2 regions of the Pandoraea sp. CB10b_02 genome follow, and region 1 is predicted to be linked to the other one. Evidence: predicted binding sites of a transcription regulator. Region 1 holds the regulator's gene; the other holds the start of a gene.
The links. The regulator NrdR, encoded in region 1, represses ribonucleotide reductase genes. The targets are predictions, from matches to a motif close to CACNANATNTNGTG.
Positions count from the first base shown of each region.

Region 2: a site for NrdR is predicted at 4,566-4,579, ahead of CDN36_RS11265 (ribonucleoside-diphosphate reductase subunit alpha). Genes of this name have one in related genera too.

Region 1 is NZ_NJGW02000007.1:237,961-245,876, reverse strand. It holds gene CDN36_RS10245 (hypothetical protein) at 1-1,159, opposite strand, end outside; gene nrdR (transcriptional regulator NrdR) at 1,620-2,099, opposite strand; gene glyA (serine hydroxymethyltransferase) at 2,118-3,365, opposite strand; ZMP/ZTP riboswitch at 3,464-3,571, opposite strand; gene CDN36_RS10230 (zinc-dependent alcohol dehydrogenase family protein) at 3,603-4,622, opposite strand; gene CDN36_RS10225 (LysR family transcriptional regulator) at 4,742-5,674, shown strand; gene CDN36_RS10220 (2-thiouracil desulfurase family protein) at 6,333-6,851, shown strand; gene CDN36_RS10215 (DJ-1/PfpI family protein) at 6,969-7,550, opposite strand; gene boxA (benzoyl-CoA 2,3-epoxidase subunit BoxA) at 7,857-7,916, opposite strand, start outside.
Region 2 is NZ_NJGW02000008.1:218,895-226,810, forward strand. It holds gene CDN36_RS11260 (aldose 1-epimerase) at 264-1,226, shown strand; gene CDN36_RS11265 (ribonucleoside-diphosphate reductase subunit alpha) at 1,372-4,323, opposite strand; gene ampD (1,6-anhydro-N-acetylmuramyl-L-alanine amidase AmpD) at 4,702-5,301, opposite strand; gene CDN36_RS11275 (DUF1269 domain-containing protein) at 5,821-6,333, opposite strand; gene CDN36_RS11280 (PP0621 family protein) at 6,538-6,816, opposite strand; gene CDN36_RS11285 (cytochrome C assembly family protein) at 6,823-7,707, opposite strand; gene ffh (signal recognition particle protein) at 7,810-7,916, shown strand, end outside.

The DNA.
Region 1 (7,916 bases):
TCGCGCCTGCGTTGGCCCCTTCCGAAAAGCCCAGCGCCGCGCCATTGACGACCTCGATGCGGGCCTTGCCGGCGCTCGTGCCCTTGCCGAACGCGATCTTGCCGGCTGCCTCGGCCGAGCCGCTTGCCGGGCCCGTGGCCGTGAGCGTCACCTGCTGCGCGCCGGCGTCGACGCCCACACCGTCTGCCAGGAAGTTCAGTTCGCCCTTCGGACCCACGTCGATCGCAATCTTGCCGCTGCCTTCGATCCCGTTTTTCATGCTCAGCACGCCGTCGGCGACATGCACTCGATGATCGGCGTCCGCGAGAATGCGAAGGGTGTCGATGGCGCGCGTCTTCTGACCGTTGTTTTCCGCCAGGCCGTAAATGGCGTCGGAATCGCTGCCGGAAAAGCTGCCCAGTTCAAGCGTGGCGCCTTGAGCCAGTTTGGTGTGCGCGTTGGCGGTCGTGCCAACCGCGTCGTCCGACTTGAACGTCTGGAGGTTCATGTCGGACCATGCCGACTTCGTGCCATTCTTTTCGGCGTTGGGCGCGTTTGCGTCGAGCACGAAGGTCTTGTCGAGTCGCGCGACCATCTCGTCGCTGTCCACCGCTTCCCAGACGCTCTGCTTGTGCTTGAGCAGGTTGAAGTCATCCAGATTCTTCTTGGCGCCGTCGAGGGCGGTCTGCGCGGCCGTGATGGCCCCATTCACCTTGGCTTCGGCGACGAGAGCATCAAGTGCCTTCCGGTCATCATTGGAAGCGGCGAGTTTGGCTTCGGCGTCGATCTTCGCCAGTGCCTCCTTAAGGGCACCCAGCGCCGTCGCGTGTTCCTTGTCGTGCGCGGGTGCTTCGCCTTCGGTCGGATTTTTCGACGCGATCACGGTAATTTCAGCCTCAACGGCCCGCTTCACTTCGCCAAGGGCCTGGAGCTTTTCCTTGCTGGCCGGCTTTCCGAGCGCTTCGCGAACGGTGCTCGCGAAACGCCCAAACGACTTCTGATGACGCAATGCTTCGTCAGCGTCTTTCCATTTGGCCGGTGCGTTTTCGCTTGCGCTGATCTTGCCGTTCAGCGCTTTCTGACGGCCTTCTTTGGTCGTCTGCCACGCGGGGGCGGCACTTTCCTCGGCCACCGCATAACCGGGCAAAGCGGCTGCCGCCACCACCGTCGCTGCAGCCATGCAAATCTTCGTCTGACGTAGGGCGTTCGACTTCGGATGAACCTTTTGCATTCGATAATCCATAAATTAATTCGTGAAAAACGATGAGTTTTCTCCCATCGCACTCCAGACACGGCGCTACGACCTGCGTCAAGGCTCACGAAGTCTAAAAGGCGGATTATCGAAACAAGCCCGAAATCACTGATTTTTGATACTTAACTCAAAGCCGGAGAAATAATTAAATTGAGAACTTTCACAACAAAATAATTCTTTAAAACACTGGGACTTTCCCAAAAAGCCCAATAATCCAATAACAAAATCCCAAAATAAAAAATTTTGATGTACGCAAACAACGGCCAATAGCCAATATTGGGAAACGGCTCGCACCAATAAAAAACCCGCCGCGCCCTTTCAGGCGCGACGGGTTTTCCGTCCAACTTGCTGCAACCACTCCCGACCTGCGCGCGACTGCGCGACCGGGTCACACCGGCTTGCGCTTCGGCTTCAGGTCGGCGCTGTCGATCTCCTCGAGCACGTCGCGGAACTCCGCAATGTCCTCGAAGCTGCGGTACACCGACGCAAACCGGATATACGCGATCTTGTCCAGCCGCTTGAGCTCGCGCATGACCAGTTCGCCAATGCGCTGGCTCATCACTTCGCGCTCCGCGCCGGCCAGCAGCTTGTATTCGATGCGCGCGATCGCGGCATCCATGGCTTCGGCACTCACGGGACGCTTGCGAATCGCCAGTTGCATGCTCGCGCGCACCTTCGCGCGATCATACTCGGCGCGGCTGCCGTCTTTCTTGACGACAGCCGGCATCGCGAGCTCGACGCGCTCGTATGTGGTGAAGCGCTTGTCGCACGACGGGCATTTCCGACGCCGCCGGATGGCGGCGCCGTCTTCCGCTTCACGCGAGTCGATGACCTGCGTGTCGTCGTGTCGGCAGAACGGGCAGCGCATGCGTGTGGGGCCCGCCGCTTAGCCGTAGACCGGGAAACGCTTGGTCAGCTCGGCGACCTTGGCGCGCACCGTGGCGATCGTCTCGGCGTTTTCCGGATTGTCCAGCACGTCGGCGATCAGGTTGCCGACCAGTTCGGCCTCCGCTTCCTTGAAGCCGCGCGTGGTCATTGCCGGCGAACCCAGACGCACGCCGCTCGTGACGAACGGCTTTTCCGGATCGTTCGGGATCGCGTTCTTGTTGACGGTGATGTGCGCTTCACCCAGCGCCGCTTCCGCCGCCTTGCCGGTGATGTGCTTCGCACGCAGGTCGACCAGCATCACATGGGATTCGGTGCGGCCCGACACAATGCGCAGACCGCGCTTGACCAGCGTCTCGGCCAGCACGCGCGCGTTCTTCGCCACTTGTTCCTGATACGCCTTGAATTCGGGTGTCGCGGCTTCCTTGAACGCCACGGCCTTGCCGGCGATCACGTGCATGAGCGGGCCGCCCTGGATGCCCGGGAAGATCGCCGAATTGATCTGCTTCTCGAACTCGGCCTTCATCAGGATCACGCCACCGCGCGGGCCACGCAGGCTCTTGTGCGTGGTCGTGGTCACGAAGTCGGCGTGCGGCACCGGATTCGGATACACGCCCGCGGCGATCAGACCGGCGTAGTGGGCCATGTCGACCATGAAATACGCACCGACCGACTTGGCGATACGGGCCATGCGCTCGAAATCGATCTTCAGCGAGAAGGCCGAGGCGCCTGCCACGATCATCTTCGGCTTATGCTGCTGCGCGAGCTTCTCGGCCGCGTCGTAATCGATGTCCTCGGCTTCATTGAGGCCGTAGCTCACCACGTTGAACCACTTGCCCGACATGTTCACCGGCGAGCCGTGCGTGAGGTGACCGCCATGGGCGAGGCTCATGCCCATGATCGTGTCGCCCGGCTTGAGCATGGCGAAATACACGCCCTGGTTCGCCTGCGAACCGGAGTTCGGCTGCACGTTCGCGGCTTCGGCGCCGAACAGGGCCTTCACGCGATCGATGGCCAACTGCTCGACCACGTCGACGTACTCGCAACCCCCGTAATAGCGCTTGCCCGGATAACCTTCCGCATACTTGTTGGTCAACTGCGAGCCCTGCGCTTCCATCACGGCCGGGCTGGTGTAGTTTTCCGAGGCGATCAGCTCGATGTGATCTTCCTGACGCTGGTTTTCCTTCTGAATCGCAGCCCAAACGTCGGGATCGACGGCGGCAACAGTGGATTTCGATTTGTCGAACATGGCGTTTCCGTTGAATTGAACAGGTTTTCCGGGAGGGGATGGTGCGGCGCGCCTTCCTTTGTGCTTTGGAAGACGATAGACAGGGCAGCACCAACCATCACGGCTGCCCAGGCGAACGGCAAATAAGACCCCGGCGCTTCCCGGTGGGTTGCTCCACCTCGGACACACAAGGCTGTGCGCCCTAATCGCCAGTCACGCGGGGTTTGTGGCGTCGATAGTGTATGCGAGCTTTCAGCCTTAGGCAACCCGGGCCGGCGCCCCGTCCACGCGCACCACCACCTTGCCGAAGGCGCCGCGCCGCAGGTGCGCCAGCGCCTGCCTGAAGTCCGCGAAATCGTAGACGGCGTCCACCACCGGCGTGATGGCGTGGCGCTCGATCATCGTCACCAGCGACTCGAGTCCCGCCCGATGCCCCACGCCGATTCCCTGGATGTGGGCGCGCTTGAGCAGCACCGGGTAGACGGGCAATTGCAACGTCTGGCCGCCCAGCATGCCGATGACGGAAACCTTGCCGCCATGGGCAAGCGCGCTCATCGTCTCGCCCATGTCGCCTCCGGCGAGTTCCAGCACCTGTTCGACGCCCCGCCCTTCGGTGAGCCGCAGCACGTCTTCGGACCAGCCGTCCCGACGCGGCACACCGTGCGTCACGCCAAGCGCCCGCACCCGCGCGAGTTTCGCTTCGCTGGCGCTCGTGACGATCGCGTGGGCTCCGTGGGCCAGCGCCAGTTGCGCCCCGAACAGCGCCACGCCGCCCGTGCCGGTCGCGAGTACCGTCTCGCCGGCTGCCAGACGGCGCCCGTGGCCAAACAGCGCCGACCACGCGGTGAGGCCGGCACAGGTCAGGGTCGAGGCGGCCACGTCGTCGAGCGTGGCCGGCGCACGCACCACGGCGTCCTCGGGGAACACCGCGTACTCGCGCAGCACGCCCTGCAGCGTCCCGCCGAAAATTTGCAAACCCGCCGGCGCCCGCTCGCCGTCGATCCAGCGATCCCAGAATGTGTTGACCACGCGCTCGCCTGCGCGAACCCGCGTGACACCGCCGCCCACGGCGACCACTTCGCCCGCCATGTCGGAGCCCGGTACATACGGGAACGTGAGCGGCAGGCCCATGCCGGAGTCGATCATCAACGCGTCGCGGTAGTTGAGCGACACCGCGCCGACCTTTACCAGTACCTCGCCCGGGCCGGGCCGTGGAATCGCCACTGTCGCGCGCTCGAGCGCCGTCTCGCCGAGCGTTGTCATCTGCCATTGCTGCATCGTGTTCATCACCGATCCTCTGTCTGATGGAGTTGCCCCGGCATGCCGGGTGGACACCATAAGCTTATTGGAGAATACTTAGCGGCAGTGATGGCAAATTCTCTTCATATTGGAGATAAATGAGCACCAATGACGCTTATACACCGGACCGGCTCTCGGGCATTTCCGCGTTCGTGGCGGCCGCCGACGCCGGCAGTTTTTCCGGCGCCGCACAACGCCTGCACCTCACCCGCTCCGCCGTCGCCAAGCGCGTCGGTCGACTCGAGACGCGGCTCGGGGTGCGCCTGTTTCATCGCACCACGCGCAGCCAGCATCTGACCGACGAGGGTCAGTCGTTCTATCAACGCTGCACGAAGGTGCTGGCCGAGCTCTCGGAGGCGGAAAGCGAGCTGAGTGCCGGTTCGCAGACGCCGATGGGCATGCTTCGCGTCACGATGCCGGTCCAGGTCGGCCGCCAGTGCATTGCGCCCGTGTTGCTGGCGCTGGCGAGAGCGCATCCGCAACTGCGCCTCGAGATGGCGTTCAGCGACCGGCGCGTCGATCTGATCGAGGAAGGCTACGACCTGGCGGTGCGCAGCGGTCGCCTCGACGACACCCCGGGCCTCAAGGCGCGGCCGCTCGGCGAGCAGACGATGATGTTGTGCGCGGCGCCCGCCTATCTCGCCGAGCATGGCACCCCCCACACAAGCGCCGATCTCGGCGCCCACGAACGGTTGATGTACGGCCGCAACGGCAATTTCTACGAATGGCCGGCCCTGGCGATGCCGCGAGACACCCGCCGCGCGCCGCGTTTCGTTCTCGACGATCTCGTCACGCTGCGCGAAGCCGCGGAACAGGCGCTCGGCATCGCTTGCCTGCCGCACTGGCTGGTCGTGCAATCGCTCGATCGCGGACGCCTCGTCCAACTGCTGCCGCATCACTATGCGCCAGCCACGCCGCTGCATCTGGTCTGGCCCGATACTCGGCATCCGTCGCCCAAGCTTCGCGCAGCCATCGATGCATTGATGAGTGCCGCCAGCACGCTGCTCGCGGCCCCGCCGCGCCGTTCGTGACGATCACGGACGACGGCCGGAGGCCGGAGGCCGGAGACCGGAAACGGCGACTGTTGCGCGCTGATCGCCGCCGCACGCGCGGGATACATGCGTGCCCACGGAATGGACGATGCCGCTCGTGCTCGTCGTCCACGGCAGGATGTCGGACGTGCCGGGCCGTCCCAGCCGGAACGCCATTTCAGCGGACAGCGCCAGCGCACCGAGCGGATTTCTGAGGGCATCTCACGCCAATTTCGCGTCCTGTGTCTCGCGTAACGCGCGAAGGTGCGAAGGCGCCGGCCAACGGTCATGGCGGCAATCGACGTGTTGGCGCGAGGTATGCCGCCATGCACCGCCGGCGCTGCCACAACGCCCGCGGAATTCATCCCTGCGCCCAGACATCCGGTGAAGTTCACCGTCGTCGCATACGGCGGGTCGTTCTTGTCGCGCCAGATGACGCCGAGGTTGCGCATCTCGCCGTCGTACAGCGCGCGATTATCGAGCCACAGCGCTGCGAGATAGGGCCGCTCGAGGGCGCATTGATAGACGTCGGGAAGGCCGCGAATCGCGAGCCGGCCGCCCGGGGTCGGGTTCGACCGATAGTGCTGCGGTGTCGGGCGGCGAGCTTTCGGAAACGCGTCAACTTGGGACAGAGCCGCCGCCATGATAGTCTGCGCGCATGTCTTTCCCGCCTCGTATCCTTGTCAGCGGTTGTCTGCTCGGCCAGCCGGTCCGCTATGACGGACGCCACGCCGCCTGCACGAGCGACGCCGCCATTCTCGAACGCTGGCGCGCGGCTGATCTCATCGTCCCGATCTGTCCCGAAGTGGCCGGCGGCCTGCCGACGCCGCGCGCGCCCGCCGAGATCTCCGGCGCGTCGAGCGGCGAGGCGGTGTGGCGATCGCTCGCGCGGGTGACGGACAGCACCGGCGCGGACGTGAGCGCGGCCTTCCTCGAGGGCGCGCAACGCGCCCTCGCCTTGGCGCAGGTCCACCGCATACGCATTGCCGTGTTGAAGGAAGGCAGCCCGTCGTGCGGCAGCTCGACGATTTACGACGGTTCGTTCCGCGCAAGAAAAATCGCCGGAGAAGGCGTGACGGCCGCGTGGCTGCGGCGTCATGGCATCGAAGTCTTCAGCGAGCACGCGCTCGCGCAGGCCGATGCGCGGCTGCGCGCGATGAGCGGGCTCGCCCGATAGCGCGCGGCGCACGAATGAAAAGCCCCCCCGCGCGCGGGGGGCCGGGTCCGGCCGGCGAATGGAACAACGGAACGACCGGAAGGACGGGAGGAACAGGACGAACGCGAGCGATACGAATCAGAGTTCGATCTTCGTCCCGAGCACCGCGAGGAACTGCGCGATCCACGCCGGATGTGCGGGCCACGCCGGCGCGGTCACGAGCTTGCCGTCGGTATGCGCCTCGTCGATGCCGATCTCCATGTATTTCCCGCCGGCAAGGCGCACTTCCGGCGCGCACGCCGGATACGCGGAACACTCGCGCCCCTCGATGACGCCGGCCGCGGCCAGCAACTGCGCGCCATGACAGATCGCGGCAATCGGCTTGTCGTTCTCGGCGAAGTGACGCACGGCCGCGAGCACCTCGTCGTTGAGCCGCAGATATTCGGGCGCACGTCCGCCCGGAATCACGAGCGCGTCGAAATCGGCGGCCGACAGCCCGTCGAACGTGGCGGTGAGCGTGAAGTCGTGCCCGCGCTTCTCGCTGTAGGTCTGATCGCCTTCAAAGTCGTGAATGGCCGTGCGCACCTTGTCGCCGGCCTTCTTGCCGGGGCAGACCACCTCCACGCGATGCCCCACCGCCGAGAGCGCCTGCACGGGCACCATCAGTTCGTAGTCTTCGACGTAGTCGCCTGCCAGTACCAGAATCCGCTTCTTGCCCATGTGACTCTCCGTTCAGAGAAAAATGGAAGGAAACAGCCTCTCCATAGTACTCAATTTCGGTGACGCCTCCGGGACAGCCGGCCCCCAGCGGTCCCCAGCGTCCTCCATCCTGCCCCATCCGATCCTACCCCGCGCTACCCGACACGCTACCCGACACGCTATCCGAGGCCGTGTGGGCGGCTCACGGCAGCATGCGAGCCGCGCGCGGACGAAAAAAAACCGCGCGCCGAAGCACGCGGTGTCAAGCCGGCGCAGAACGCCGTCGGTCAATCATGCGCCCGCACGTTCGCGCGCGGGCGGCGCGGTTCAGTACGTCTCGAGATGCAGGCGCCCCTCGGTCTTCAGCCGCTGCCAGAGCGCGGGCCA
Region 2 (7,916 bases), on a different contig from region 1:
GTCGCAGTGCACGATAACCACTATACCTAGTGTTTTCGCCCATTCTCCCGATGGGCGCCATCCGGCGCCGCGGGACCGGCATCTTGCCACGAATCGGCCGCTCGCGACAGCCTTCGCGCGCCCGGGTGCGAAGCCTAGCGGCGACAGTGCCGCCGTCGTCGCGGCATTGGCGTATCCTGTGCGGCAAGCGTCGCCGCGCAGCGAACCGGAACGGCAGATTCCGGCGCGCGCATCTTCGACGCAGATGAAGGAGAAACCCGACGATGACTTCCCCCGACGCCGAACGCGCACGCACCGGCACACCCGCCGCCGGCCCCACGCCGCTTACCCTCACCCCCGGCAAGCCGATCCGCCTGTCGGCTGGCACGCTGATTGCGGAGATCCAGCCGGCCTGTGGCGGACGGCTTTCGCGGCTCGCCCGGCGCGACACGCGCGGTGACGATTTCGACTATCTCGTGCCCCTGGGCAACGAGCCGTTCCCCTCGGACGAATGGCCGAAAGCCGGCGCGTTTCCGATGCTGCCGTATACCAATATGCTGCGCGAGGACACGCTGCACTGGCAGGGGCGCGCCATCACCGTTCTCGAGGCGCCGGCGGCGTCCAGTTCGCTGCACGGCTGGGGACTGCGTCGCGCGTGGGAAGTCGTCGACGAGAGTCCGCACTGCTGCGTGCTGCAACTCGACAGCCCCGCACAACCCGAGTGGCCCTGGCACTACCAGGCCTACCTCGCCGTGACGCTCGACGCGCAGGGCGTCGACGTGCAGTTGTCCATCACCAACCTGTCGACGGCCGACATGCCGGCCGGCCTCGGTCTGCACCCGTACTTCCGCTGGCCGGCAGGCGCGCGTCTCACGTTCGAGTCGGAAGCCGTCTGGCGCTCGCCTTCGGAGGACGTGCGCTGGCCGAGCGAGCAACGCGTACACGTGGGCGCGATCGAAGTCGTCTCGGTGGGCGGCGGACTCGACACCGAGGGCCGCTCCACCTGGTTCGCCGAAGTGCCGGCCGACACAGGGCGCTTCGAGGCGCGCATCGACTACGCCGGCGGCCTGCGCTCGGCCACCGTGCGCAGCGAGGACGCGGCATGGCTCGTCGTCCACTCGCCGGCCGGTCGCCCTTACCTGTGCCTGGAACCGTCGACCCATCGCGTGGGCGAGTTTGACGAGGACCACACCGTCGTGCCGCACGGCGAGACGCTCAGCCTCGCAATGCGCATCGATCTGCGCTGAAGGGGACGGCGCCGGCCCGCCCGTCGGCGGCGCCTCTGTCCGCCCGCGCGGCGCACACCGCGCAAAGAAAAAACCCCGTCGGCCCGCAAGGGCGACGGGGTTTTCCGTGTGCCGGGCGCCACATGCGGCCCCCGGCAGACCCGGCTTACTGGCAGGCCTCGCACTCCTCGAAGCCGGGGTCGCCCGGACGCATCGTGCAGACGGCGCCTTCGGCTTCCGGCATCGGCTGGGCCAGCGGCGAAGTCGGCTCGGCCGAGAAACCACCCGACACGCCGCCCGAGGACGGCACCGCGTTGAGCGCGCCGTGGCTCACCGTCGACTTCTCGACGTGCGTGGCGGCCATGGTGCGCAGGTAGTACGTGGTCTTCAGGCCGCGCGTCCAGGCCAGCTTGTACGTCTCGTCGAGCTTCTTGCCCGAAGCGCCCGCCATATAGATATTGAGCGACTGCGCCTGGTCGATCCACTTCTGACGACGCGACGCCGCCTCGACCAGCCACTTCGGCTCGACTTCGAACGCCGTGGCATAGATCTCGCGCAGGTCGGCCGGTACGCGGTCGATACGCGAGAGCGAGCCGTCGAAGTACTTCAGGTCGGCGACCATCACTTCGTCCCACAGGCCGCGAGCCTTCAGATCGCGCACCAGATACTCGTTGACCACCGTGAACTCGCCCGACAGGTTCGACTTCACGTACAGGTTCTGGAACGTCGGCTCGATACAGGCGGACACGCCGATGATGTTCGAGATCGTCGCGGTCGGTGCGATCGCCACGCAGTTCGAGTTGCGCATGCCGTGGGCAGCGATGTGCTTGCGCAGGCTGTCCCAGTCGAGCGTGGCCGACATGTCGACGTCCACGTAGCCGCCGCGCTCCTCGGCCAGCAGCTTGAGCGAGTCTTGCGGGAGGATGCCGCGGTCCCACAGCGAGCCCTTGTACGATGAATACTGACCACGCTCCTTGGCCAGTTCGGTCGACGCCCAGTAGGCGTAGTAGCACACGGCTTCCATCGAACGATCGGCGAACTCGACGGCGGCCTGCGACGCATACGGCGTGCGCAGCAGGTGCAGGCAGTCCTGGAAGCCCATGATGCCCATGCCCACCGGACGGTGATGCAGGTTCGAATTGCGCGCCTTCGGCACCGCGTAGTAGTTGATGTCGATGACGTTATCGAGCATGCGCATCGCCACGCGAATGGTGCGCTGCAACTTCTCGTGATCGAGCTCGTAACCGTTGGCGGTCTGCTTCATGTGCGCCACGAGGTTCACCGAACCGAGGTTGCACACGGCGATTTCGGTGTCGCTCGTGTTGAGCGTGATTTCCGTGCACAGGTTCGACGAGTGCACCACGCCCACGTGCTGTTGCGGCGAGCGGATGTTGCACGGATCCTTGAACGTGATCCACGGATGGCCGGTCTCGAACAGCATGCCCAGCATCTTGCGCCACAGCGCCTGCGCCGGCACCTTCTTGAACAGCTTGATCTCGCCGCGCGCGGCCTTGTCTTCATAGGCCGTGTAAGCCTGCTCGAAGGCCTTGCCGTACTTGTCGTGCAGATCCGGGCAGGTCGACGGCGAGAACAGCGTCCATTCGCCGCCTTCCATCACGCGCTTCATGAACAGATCGGGAATCCAGTTCGCCGTGTTCATGTCGTGCGTGCGGCGACGATCGTCGCCGGTGTTCTTGCGCAGCTCCAGGAATTCTTCGATGTCCAGGTGCCACGTTTCCAGATAGGCGCACACGGCGCCCTTGCGCTTGCCGCCCTGGTTCACGGCCACGGCCGTGTCGTTGACCACCTTCAGGAACGGCACCACGCCCTGGCTCTTGCCGTTCGTGCCCTTGATGTGCGAGCCGAGCGCGCGCACCTGCGTCCAGTCGTTGCCCAGGCCGCCGGCGAACTTCGAGAGCAGCGCATTTTCCTTGAGCGCTTCGTAGATGCCTTCCAGATCATCGGAGACGGTCGTCAGGTAGCACGACGAGAGTTGCGAGCGACGCGTGCCGGAGTTGAACAGCGTCGGCGTCGAGCTCATGAAGTCGAAGCTCGACAGGATCTGGTAGAACTCGATCGCGCGCGCTTCCCGCTCGACTTCGTTGAGCGCCAGGCCCATTGCCACGCGCATGTAGAACGCCTGCGGCATTTCGATGCGGTGACCGTCGATGTGCAGGAAGTAGCGGTCGTACAGCGTCTGCAGTCCCAGGTAATTGAACTGCAGGTCGCGCGAGGCGTCGAGCGCGGCGCCCAGCTTGGCGAGGTCGAACGAGAGCAGCTGCTCGTCGAGCAGTTCGGCTTCGACGCCCTGCTTGATGAAGCGCGGGAAGTACTCGACGTAGCGCGCCGGCATTTCGGCCTGCGGCACTTCTTCGCCGAGGATCTCGCGGCGAATCGTGTGCATCAGAATGCGGGCGGTGACCTGGCTGTAAGCCGGTTCCTTTTCGATCAGGGTGCGCGAGGCGAGGATTGCCGAGTCGTAGACCTGGGACAGCGGCACGCCGTCGTACAGGTTCTTGATGGTCTCGGCGAGGATCGGCTCGGCATCGACTTCGCTGCCCAGGTTCTCGCAAGCGGCCTGCACCACGGCGCGCAGGGCGGCCATGTCGAGCGGGCGGCTCACGCCGTTGTCGGTGACATGCAGCACCGGTGCGGCGGGCGTGGCGGTCTGCGGCGCGGCCTCGACCGCGTGCGCGCGCTCTTGCGAGCGCTTCTCACGGTAGAGCACATAGGCGCGCGCCACGTTGTGCTCGCCTTCGCGCATGAGCGCCAGTTCGACCTGATCCTGAATGTCTTCGATGTGGAAGGTGCCGCCGTTCGGGCGGCTGCGCACCAGCGCGCGCACGACGTTCTGCGTCAACTGCTCCACGAGTTCGCGAACGCGCGCCGAAGCCGCGCCCTGCCCGCCGTTGACGGCCAGGAACGCCTTGGTCACGGCGATCGCGATCTTCGACGGCTCGAAACCCACCACCGCGCCGTTGCGTCGAATCACTTTGTAGTCGGCGTTGGTCGCCGGCTGGAATGCGCCCGTGGTCTGGGGCGCCGACGCACCCGCGCCGTTGCCGGCATTCGCCGCAGGCGTCGGGTTCGGGCGGGTGAGGTTTTCGTTAGTCTGCATGTAAAAAACTCCCGTTCCAATGAGATGGTGCTGTTAGCGCGTCTCTACCGGTTTCAGTGCCGGCAAAAATACGCCCTGGGGGGCGCCGATGGAGCGAAGTGCTGAACACCGCACGACCGACGGACGGCCAAGGGTTCGAGGTGTCCGCTGCACGGCTTTGCTGCTATGCCGCCCCGCGCGAGACGCCGCAGGACAAGCACGGTATTGAGGGTTTTGCTTTCGGCGCCGATCTCCACATCAACCACTAGATATAGTGGTCAGCGCTCGAATTGGCACTAAGTATAGTGGAGATGACGCACTCCGCAAACCCAAAAATTTCTACTGCCGGGAACGCCCGTGGCGCCGTCGTGTCAAGCAAAACCTACCCACGCATGGGGATTAATCGGCCGGCTGAAACGGCAATGCCGCGGGGCTCAGGCCCGCCATCTTGCGCAAGCGCCGCCACTCGAAATGCGGTCCCGGGTCGGTCTTGCGCCCCGGCGCTATGTCGGCGTGTCCGGCCACCGCCCGAATCGGATAACGCTCAAGCAACAGCCGCGTGAGCGCCGCCAGCGTGACGTACTGCGCGGACGTGAACGGCACGTCGTCGGCGCCTTCGAGTTCCACACCGATCGAAAAATCGTTGCAGCGCGTGCGGCCGGCGAACGACGACGCTCCGGCATGCCACGCACGCGCGTCGCACGACACGAACTGCTGCAACGCACCATCGCGCCGCACGAGAAAGTGCGACGAGACGTGTACGCCGCGGATCTCGTCGAAGAACGGATGCGCGTCGTGATCGAGACGGTTCTGGAAGAACGCCGCGATCTCGGGGCCGCCGAACTGTCCCGGCGGCAGCGAGATGTTGTGCACCACGAGCAGCTCGGTCGGCATACCCTGCGGCCGGGCGTCGAAGTTCGGCGACGGCAGATGTTCCGCTTCGCGCACCCAGCCCTCGCCGTCGAGCGTCAACACGGGCAGTGTGTCCGGGGCGTTCATGCGTCACCTCGCGCCAACGCCGCGACGCACGGCACGCCGGACGCGCCCGCTGCCCACACCCGGTCCGTCGCGGCCGAGGCCGGAGCCGCGGCGCGCACGAACGCGCTCGGTGCAACGACACCGTGGCGGGCGTCGCACGAACGGTCCTGACGATCAGGACGATCCGGATGTCTCGGGCGAAGCGGGGATGCGGGCTCACGCCGGAGCGCAACCTTAGGGGATGGAGATGACTGGAGCATGACGGGCACGAAGAACTCCCGTGGAGCGAGGGGAGGCATTGTAGCCCACTTGGCGTGGCGACGCCCCAGGGCGCGCGTGCCGCGAAAGAAGAAGCCTCTCGCCGCACCTGGCCGAGAGGCTTCCGTGGGCGTGACCACGCCCGGGGATGGCGTCGCTCTCGTGTCGCGCGACACGCGCACCATCCCGCGCCGCTCACAGGGGCGGCGCCAAGGGCCGTTGCCGGCCGATGAAACCCGTTCTTGCGTCGTCGAATCCGTCACCTCGCGCCGTGTGCGCCGATCAGGGGAACGCCGGAATGGCAGCTTCCACGCCTTCCATGTGCGCTTCCGGGTGATGCGCCTTGAGCATGTCGCGAATCTCGTCGACGCGCCCGTCCCGCACGTCCACCATCAGCAGGATCATGCCGCGCTCGAGCGGTTCGCGAAACGCCTTGAGTCGCGAGTTCGGCACCGACACGCCGATCATGCTCGACACCCAGGCGCCGAAGAGCGCGCCGAGCGGCGCCGTCACGATCATCAGCTCCCACTGGGGGCGCGTACCCACGATGGGGAAAAACGCGGCGACCGCACCGACGGCCAGCCCACAGAAACCGCCGATCACGAGCCCGGCTTCCGCGCCGTGCACGATATCGGAGGTCTGAAGCAGGTTCGCCTCGTGCAGTCCCTCCAGGTCCATTTCGTCACGCGCCATGAAGTGGATGTGACGCTCCTCGATCCGGGCAAGCAGCAAGTCGCTCATCGTGCGCTGGGCACTGGCCAGATCGGGAAGAAGGAAATACATCCGTCTGCGCATTAGCATAGTGCGCCCTCCTGTCGTCGCCCCCCTTCGCGCGCCTTGTCGCGCGGCTTGTCGCGCGTCTTGTCGATGGGGTCGGTAACTGAGTTTTAGTGCATGCGACAGGCATGTGCAAGGCAGCGCGCTGGCGCCGCCTTGCCGCCTTGAGGAGAGCGAGGGAAGAATGCGGTATCGATGCGCGCACGGTTCGCGCGGGCGCGCTCAGGCGCGGCGTTCGCGCGCGAGATAGGCGTCGCGATGCGCGCCGCTGCAAAAGTGCGTGCCGCCGGCGCCCGCCACGGATTCGCTCTCGGGAAGGTAGGTGTCGCATTCGTCGCAGCGCACCATGCGCTCGGCCGGCGGCAGCGACTGCTGCGCCGTCGTGCGTGCGCCGTTGGACGGCGGCGCACGCATGCGCTCGGCGTCGCGCTTGCGCTCGTTGTGGCGCATCCACCAGGTCCCGGCAATCAACAGCAGGAGTAACAGCAGGATATTGCGCATCGCGCTTCAAGTCTCCGTCATGCGATGCAGCACCACCTCAAGGACGAAGCGAGAACCGACATACGCCAGCAACAGCGCCACGAACGACGCCAGAACCCAACGCAGCGCGACCTTGCCGCGCCACCCGTAGAAGTGCCGCCCGAGCAGCACCGCCCCGAACATTACCCACGACACCACCGCGAACACCGTCTTGTGATCGATGCGCACGGCGCGCCCGAACAGCGCCTCGGAGAACATCACGCCCGAGATCAGCGTCAGCGTGAGCAGCACGAAGCCGGCGCCGATCAGGCGGAACAACAGCTTCTCCATGGTGAGCAGCGGGGGCAGCGTCTCGAGCCAGCGGGAGAGCCAGCCGGTCGCCTCGCCGCTTCGCGAGGGGTGCAGGTGACGCTCCGCATAGATCATCAGCAGCGCGTGAAGCGCGGCGAGCGCGAACAGCCCGTAGGCCATGTTGGCGATGATGAAGTGCGCCTTGAAAATCGGATCGGCCGCAAAGCCGAGAATGCGCACATCCGGAAAAATCATCGGCAACAGACACGCGACGGCGGCCACCGGTGTGACCATCAGCCGCAGGCTGTCGAGCGGGAAGAAGAAACTCTCGATCCAGTAGATGCCCACCGAGAGCCACAGCATGGCCGAGAGCATGTACGCGAAGCCGAAGTGCATGCTCTGTGCGCGGAAGATCGTCTGATGCAGCAGCACCCCATGCAGCACGAGCACGACGAACAGCGAGAGCTGCATCGGCCAGCGCGAGGGCGTGCCCGCGACCGGCGCAGGCGCGAGCTGCCCGCCCGCCAGGGCGAGCGCGGCGTCGCGCCGGTAGCCTTGCCACGAACAAACCGCCAGCCCGGCGTAGAGGATGGTGGTCAGCGCATACAGTAAAATAGTCATGTCTGAAGTTTACACCAGCCCATGAGGGGCGCGCTGCCGTGCCTGCCATCCTCGCCGAGGACGCGCGCGCGGGGCCACAGCCGGTCTTACAGGATACGTTTCATGCTCGACAATCTCACTACGCGCCTCGCCAAGGTCGTCAAGACGCTGCGCGGCGAAGCCCGCCTGACCGAGGCCAATACGCAGGAAATGCTGCGTGAAGTGCGTCT